One region of the Chromobacterium paludis genome, then DNA from elsewhere that is predicted to be linked to it. Evidence: riboswitches for the same ligand, from Rfam matches in the RefSeq annotation. Region 1 holds a riboswitch; the other holds the start of a gene.
The links. Region 1 has a riboswitch for cobalamin ahead of FYK34_RS03000 (HoxN/HupN/NixA family nickel/cobalt transporter). Riboswitches for the same ligand answer to the same signal wherever they lie in the genome.
Positions count from the first base shown of each region.

Region 2: it holds a riboswitch for cobalamin, as region 1 does, so the genes downstream of both, FYK34_RS16160 (TonB-dependent receptor domain-containing protein) here and FYK34_RS03000 (HoxN/HupN/NixA family nickel/cobalt transporter) in region 1, are expected to answer to the same signal.

Region 1 is NZ_CP043473.1:662,437-666,278, forward strand. It holds gene FYK34_RS02990 (cobaltochelatase subunit CobN) at 1-655, opposite strand, end outside; gene FYK34_RS02995 ((2Fe-2S) ferredoxin domain-containing protein) at 652-981, opposite strand; gene FYK34_RS03000 (HoxN/HupN/NixA family nickel/cobalt transporter) at 978-2,024, opposite strand; cobalamin riboswitch at 2,136-2,318, opposite strand; gene cobD (threonine-phosphate decarboxylase CobD) at 2,360-3,346, opposite strand; gene cbiB (adenosylcobinamide-phosphate synthase CbiB) at 3,339-3,842, opposite strand, start outside.
Region 2 is NZ_CP043473.1:3,409,556-3,413,397, reverse strand. It holds gene FYK34_RS16170 (histidine phosphatase family protein) at 1-533, opposite strand, end outside; gene cobT (nicotinate-nucleotide--dimethylbenzimidazole phosphoribosyltransferase) at 530-1,564, opposite strand; cobalamin riboswitch at 1,673-1,880, shown strand; gene FYK34_RS16160 (TonB-dependent receptor domain-containing protein) at 2,016-3,842, shown strand, end outside.

The DNA.
Region 1 (3,842 bases):
GCAAGGACGAGGTGAACACCGGCAGCGCGTTGACGCCGCGCTCGGCCAGGCAATCCACCAGCAGGTCGATGAAGCGGGTGTTGCCGGACAGCCAGTGGGCGCGGTAGAGGCACAGGCCGACGGTGGGCCAATCCGGATGGCGGATGCCCAGCCAGTCGTCCAGCGAGCAGGGCGCGGCCAGCTCCGGGTGGTAGATGCCGTGCTCGGGCAGCGGCTGCGGGCTTTGGTAGCCGAAGCCGGTCAGCAGCAGTCTATCCGCCAGGCAGCGCATCATCTCGCCCAGGTTGGCGCTGCCGCCGGCCTGCAGGTAAGCGTGGACATCCTGCTGCAGCGACACCGGCGCGCTGCACAGGGCCTGCAGCTCCGGGTCCGGCTCGCCGGTGCCGCTGACCACGATGACCGCAGCCTGCAGCCGGCGGGCGTGGGCCAGCAGCTGCTCCAGTCCCGGTATCGCGTCGGCGCGGCCCAGCACGCGCAGCACGATGGCGCGGACATCGGCCAGCTGGCCGTCCAGCAGCGCCCGCATCGCGGCTTCGTCGGCGATGCCTTGCAGCGAAATGCCGGCGACAATGGGAAAATCTTCCGGCCAGCGCGCGCGCGACAGCGCGGCGAGGTCGGTGCCGGCGTGGCTCAATAGCGCGATTTCGGCGCTCATGCCTGGGTCTCCGGGTCGATGTCGCCGATGCCGGTTTTATGGAACACCAGCTCTTCAACGGGCGAGCCATCGCGCAGATGCTGACAGACGATGCGTTCGACATCGGCTTCGTTGACCTTGCGGTACCAGACGCCGTCCGGGTACACCACCATCACGGGGCCTTCCTTGCACACGGCGAAGCAGTGGCTGCGGGTGCGCTTGGCGCGCAGGCCCTCGCAGGCGTCTATGGTGCGGCCCAGGTGCAGGAACATCGCCTCCGAGCCCTCGCCGTCAGGGGTGCAGCGCGGGCCGGTGCACATCAGCACGTGTTTGTCGTGCGTTCTCATTGAATCTCCGGGGCCAGTTGGTCGAAGCGCTTCCATTTGTAGATGGCGGCGGAAGCGAGCCAGGTGAACAGGAATACGCCGACCACGAAGTAGCCGAAGTGGGCCAGGTTCTCGTTCATCTCCGCCACCACGTCCCATGCGCCGCCGGACAGCTGCATCTTGTTGACCAGCAGGCCCAGCGCTTCCAGCCCGCCGATGCCGACGGCGACGACCACGGAGACGAAGGTGATGGTCAGGTTGTACCAGAGCTTGCGCACCGGCTTGATGAAGGCCCAGCCGTACACTTCCACCATCATCATGCTGTCCAGCGTGTCCACCAGCGCCATGCCGGCGGCGAACAGCACCGGGAACACCATGATGTGCCACAGCGCCACGCCATGCGCGCTTTGGGTGGTGGCGATGGCGAACAGGCCGATCTCGGTGGCGGTGTCGAAGCCCAGGCCGAACAGGAAACCGATGGGTAACATATGCCAGCTCTTGGTCACCATCTTGAACAAGGGGCGCAGCAGGCGAGCGAGCAGGCCCTGGTTGTTCAGCAGCAGGTCCAGTTGCTCGTCGCAGATGGCTTCGCCGGCGCGGGCGCGGCGGAAAGCGCCCCATACCGCGCGCAAGGAAGACAGATTGATCAGCGCCAAGGCCAGCAAAAAGAAAGCCGACACGCTGGTGCCGATGACGCCGCCTATCTCCTTGAATCCGGCGACGCGGCTTTGCAGCGCGGTGGCGGCGAACACGATCAGGGCGACGGCGATGACCACCACCGCGGAGTGGCCGACGGAGAAGAACAGGCCCACCGCCGACGGTCGGCGGCCTTCCTGCATCAGCTTGCGCACGGTGTTGTCGATGGCGGCGATGTGATCGGCGTCCACCGCGTGGCGCAGGCCGAACAGATAGGCGAGCAGGGCGGTGGCGAGCTGGGCCGGGTGATCGGTGAAAGCGGCGAACGCCCAGGCCCAGGCCAGAAGATTGGCCAGGATCAGTCCGGCGAGTATGGGCGCGTGGCGCGCCAAGCGGCGGCCCGCAGACAAAGTGGTGGATGGTTGCATGGTGCCCTCGGAGACGATACTCGTCGCGCAGGCGAGGGCACTTCCTTCCGTCTTGTATCCATGGACGGAGCTTGTGCGTATCCCCCGGCACACCCCGTCCGGCTTCTGCTTGCGTCGACACGTATGACGGCCGGTCTCCTGGCTCGCGCGTCATCGCCCGGGCGCCGCCTTCCCGACCGCTATGGATCAGTGGCGTCTGGCGTGGGCTCTGCGCTTACAGTTGCGGGGGCAGCCGCGGTGTTTCACCGCGTTCCCGTTTCACCCTCGAGGGGCACCGTCATGATGGAGCGGATGATACGCGACTAGCGGTGGGCTGTGAACAGTAATGGTTTTGATTACAAGCGTCGCCAGTCGGTCAGCGCCTGTTCCAGCCGCACCCAGTCCTGATCGGTTTTGGGCAGGCCGAAGCGCAGGCTGGGGATGGCCTCGAAGTAGCGGGTCAGGATGCCGCGGCCGGCCAGGTAGCGATGCGTCGACAGGCTATTTTCATGGGGGCTCCACTGGAACAGCTCGCAGCCGCCGGTAGGCGGCAGGCCGTGCCGCTCCAGGCAGCGTTGCAGCCTGGAGCTGTCGCGCCGCAGCCTGGTTCGCATCGCCTGTTGCCAGGCCGTGTCGCGCAGCGCCAGCTTTACCGCCTCGCGCGCCGGACCAGCCACCGCCCACGGCCCCAGCTCTTCGGCCAGCGCCCTCAGCAGTTCCGGCCAGCCGAAGACGAAGCCGGCGCGCGCGCCGGCCAGGCCGAAGAACTTACCGATGGAGCGCAGCACGATCAGTCCCGGCTTGCCGATGCGCGGCAGCATGCTGTCTTGCGGCGCGGCGTCCAGAAACGCCTCGTCCACCACCAGCCAGCCGCCGCGCGCGGCCAGCCGCTGCCGCCAGCTTTCCAGCAGGGCCGGGTCGAAGCGGTCGCCGGTGGGGTTGTTGGGGTTGCACAGCAATACCACGTCCAACTGGTCGATGCCGGCGGCCAGCTCATCCGGCGACAGGCGGAACAGCTGGTGTCCGCGCTTCTGCCAGTGGTGCGGGTGCTCGGCGTAGCACAGCGCCAGCATGCCGACGCGGCAGGGCGCGCGCAGCCTGGGCAACATCTGGATGGCCGGTTGCGAGCCGGCGACGGCCAGCAGTTGGTCGCTGCCATAATAGTCCGCCGCCGCCGCCTCCAGCCCGTCATGGTTTTGCGGCAGCCGCAGCCAGCTGTCGGCAGACAGCGGCGGCACCGGCCAGCTATGGGGATTGACGCCGGTGGACAGGTCCAGCCAGTCTCCGGCCGGAATGCCGTATTCGGCCGCGGCGCGCAGCAGGCCGCCTCCGTGTTCAAGCATGGATCGCTCCGATCAAGATGGCGGCCGCCAGCGACAACGCCGCCCACAGCCACATGCCCCGGTTGACCAGCCGCACCGCGCGGGCTATGTCTTCATGCGTGGGCGTGGGACCGCAACCGAGCGGCGGACGCTCCTTCCACTGGCCGTGATAGCGCGCGCCGCCGCCCAGGCGGACGCCCAGCGCGCCGGCGCCGGCCGCCATCACCGGGCCGGCGTTGGGGCTGTACCAGGTGGGGGCCTGGGCGCGCCAGCAGCGCCAGCCCTTGGCGGTATGGCCCAGCAGCAGGTAGGTGAGGGCGGTTAGCCGCGCCGGGAGATAGTTCAGCACGTCGTCGAAGCGGGCGGCGGCCCAGCCAAAGTGCAGATAGCGTTCATTCTTGTAGCCCCACATCGCGTCCAGCGTGTTGGACAGCCGGTACAGCACCGCGCCCGGCGCGCCCAGAACCAGAAACCAGAACAGCGCGGCGAAGACGGCGTCGCTGCCGTTTTCCAGCAC
Region 2 (3,842 bases), 1.5 Mb from region 1:
AAGCCGCCGCGCTGCACCGTCATCAGTTTGGCCACCGAGAACTCGGTGCCCAACAGCTCCGCCATCAGCACGGTGATGACGCCGCCGTGGGTCACCAGCAGGCGGTGGCTGCCGCGCGCCTCGGTCATCCACTCGGCCAGGCCGCCCAGCACGCGGGTGCGGAATTGCTCGAAGCTCTCCCCGCCGGGCGGGCTCAGCCTGCCTTCCGCCAGCGCTCCCCCCCAGCCGGGGTGGGCTTGCTCCAGCTCGGCCACTGGCTGGCCGTCCCAGTCCCCAAAGTCCATCTCGGCGAAGCGCGGGTCCACTTTCAGCGTCAGGGAGCCGTCCAGCGCATGCTTGACCGCGAACTCGCGGCAGCGCTGCAGGGGCGAGCTGGCGATGGCGGTGACCGGCGCCAGGCTGCTGAGGCGGCCCCAGCTGGCGGCCAGCTGCCGCTGGCCCCGCTCGGTCAGCGGCAGGTCGGTCAGGCCGATCAGCCGGCCATCGTGCTCGATGTCGCCGTGGCGCAGCAGGGTCAGCGTGTACGGGTTCATGCCGACTTGCCGCTGATGCCGGCCTCGGCGAAGGTGGCCATCTCCTGGTGCAGCTTCACTGCCATCTGCAGCAGCGGCACGCAGACGGCGGCGCCGGAACCCTCGCCCAGGCGCATGCCCAGGTCCACCAGCGGCTGCAGCTGCAGCGCGGTTAGCGCCAGCGCATGTCCAGATTCCGCCGAACGGTGGCTGGCCAACAGCCAATCGTGCAGCGAGGGCTCCAGCGACTTGGCGCACAGCGCGGCGGCGCTGGCGATGAAGCCGTCCACCAGCGAGGGCACGCCCAGGCGCGCGCCTTCCAGATAGAAGCCGGCGATGGCGGCGATTTCCAGCCCGCCCAACTCGGCCAGGGTGTCCAGGCCGCTGAGGTTTTCCCAGGCCACCCGCGCCAGCGCGGTCTTCACCACGCGCAGCTTGTTGGCCAGGCCGGCGTCGTCGATGCCGGTGCCGCGGCCCACCACCAATTCCGGCGCCGCGCCGGTTAGGCGGCAAATCAGCGCGGCCGAAGCCGTGGTGTTGCCTATGCCCATGTCGCCGGCGATCAATAGATTGGCACCGGTCTCCACCGCGCGGCGGGCGGCGGCGCGGCCGGCTTCCAGCGCGGCCTCCACCTCCAGCGTGCTCATGGCCGATTCCTTGGCCAGGTTGCGGCTGCCGGCGCGGACCTTGGCGTGGACGATGGGCAGGGCCGACACGTCGCCGGCCACGCCCACGTCCACCACTTCCAGCCGCGCGTCCAGCGCGCGCGCCAGCACGCAGATGGCGGCGCCGCCGTTGGCGAAGTTGCGCACCATCTCGGTGGTGACGGCGGACGGGAAAGCCGATACGCCCTCGGCGGTGACGCCATGATCGCCGGCGAACACGGTGATGGCGGGCCGCAGCGGCGCCGGCTGGGGGCGTCCTTGCCAGGCGGCGAAGCGGCAGGCCAGCTCTTCCAGCAGGCCCAGGCTGCCGGGCGGTTTGGTTAGCGTGGCCTGGCGGGCGCGGGCGGCGTCACGGGCGGAAAGATCCAGGGGTTGGCTGCTGTTCATGGTCTGGCCTGCTGCGAAGGGAGGATTAAGCGGTAGCGATAGCATGTGCGCTATCAGCGGACTCTAAGCATATTACTGCGTGGCGAGTGCCGCCAAAAGCCTGGCGGGTTATAATCGCCGCCTGCAGGTGTCCGCAGCCCGCCGCAAGGCGCGCGGATGAAACGGGAAGCCGGTGAGAAACCGGCGCTGCCCCCGCAACGGTAAGGCCTGGCGCGAAGCGCGCCCAGGCGACGCAAGATGTCACTGTCCAATGGGACGGGAAGGCGCGTCGCCGGCATGGCCCAGCCCGGAGACCGGCCTGCAAGCCCGGCCGGAAGCCGGGCGTTGACTGGAGTATCGCGGGGAGGCGATCCGACAGACGTTTCGGCTTGCCGCGTCCCGTTCCACAGCCCTCTTCGCACTCTGACGATATCCCTTGGCGGGGAAGCCATCCATCCTTGGAGTGTGTTTCATGTTCAAGCCTCAAACCTGCGCCCTTGCCGTGGCGCTGGCCTGCATTGCCGCGGCTCACGCCGCCAACGAGCCGGAATTTGCCGGCGATCCCGTGATCGTGACGGCGAGCCGCATCGCCCAACCGCTGTCCAAGACCCTGGCCGACGCCACCGTGATCACCCGCGACGAAATCGAACAAAGCGGCGCGCAAACCATGCAGCAGGTGCTGTCGCGCCAGGCGGCGATCATGGTCACCGGCAATGGCGGCCCAGGCGCCAACAGCAGCGTGTTCCTGCGCGGCACCAATGCCAACCACACCGTGGTGCTGGTGGACGGCGTGCGCATCTCGTCGGCGACGACGGGCACCACGGCGTTGCAAAATATTCCGCTGGATCAGGTGGAGCGCATCGAGATCCTGCGTGGCCCGGCCTCCAGCCTGTACGGCGCCGACGCCATCGGCGGCGTGATCCAGATCCTCACCCGCAAGGGCACGGGCGCGCCGCGCTTTAATGCCAGCGTGGAAGCGGGTAGCCGCAACACCGGGAAATTGACCGCCGGCGTGGCAGGCAAGAGCGGCGACACCGCTTACAGCGTGCAGTTGAGCCACGGGCAATCCAGCGGCTTCTCGGCCACCAACTCCAAGAATCTGTACGCGTACAATCCCGACAACGATGGCTATCGCCGCGACAGCTACACCGCCAATGTGACGCAGACGCTGGCGCCGGGCCATGAGTTGACGCTGCGGCTGTTCCAGAACTTTGCCCGCGCCGATTTCGACCAGCATGCCATCGGCCAGGACTGGACCGACAGCCGCCTCACCGGGCAAAGCCTGGAGTCGCGCAACCGCATCACCGATATTTGGACCAGCACGCTGCGCTACAGCCATAGCCAGGACAAGCAGGAAACCTTCAGCGACGCCTCGGGCGGACGGCGCGACAGCCTGTATCAGACCACGCAGAACGAATGGAGCTGGCAGAACGATCTGAACACCGCCTGGGGCGTATTCGCGCTGGGCGCGAGCCACAATGAGCAGAAAGTGGACAGCACCAGCGTCTTCACTAAGGCCACGCGCAGCCAGAATGCCGGCTTTGTCACTTATCAGCTGGAGCGGGGCGCCAACCTGTTTCAGGCCAGCGTGCGGCGCGATCACGACGACCAGTTTGGCGGCAAGACCACGGGCAAGGTTGATTACGGTTACCGTTTCGCCGACGGCTGGCTGGCGCGGGCGGGTTACGGCACGGCGTACAAGGCGCCTACCTTTAATGACCTGTATTACCCGTTCGATGGTTTTTATCAGGGCAACCCCAAGCTGCAGCCTGAGAACTCGATCAATGGCGAACTCGGCCTGGAATACCGCAGCCAGGGCCGCCTGTTCCGTCTGACCGGCTTCCGCAACCGGGTCAGCAATCTGATTTCCTACGGCCTGCTGGGCAATGGCGTGGGCACCATGTTCAATGTCAATCGCGCCACCATTCGCGGTCTGACCGTGGAAGGCCAGACCCGGCTGGCGGAAGTCGATCTGGCCGCCAATCTCACCCTGCTGGACGCGCGCGACGACAAGACCGGACAGTGGCTGGCCTTCCGGCCGCGCCAGAGCGCCAACTTCACCGCCAGCCGCGACTGGGGGCGCTGGACGGCCGGCATCGAACAGCAAATTGTCTCGGTCCGCTACGACAACCTTTACAACGTCAATCTGCACGGCTACGGCGTGAGCAACGCGTATGCCAACTATCGCTTCGCCAAGAACTGGACGGCCACCGCCCGTGTCGACAACCTGTTCGACCGCGAGTACCAAACCGCCCAGGGCTATAATACCGGCGGCCTGGGCGCCTTCTTGGGCGTGCGT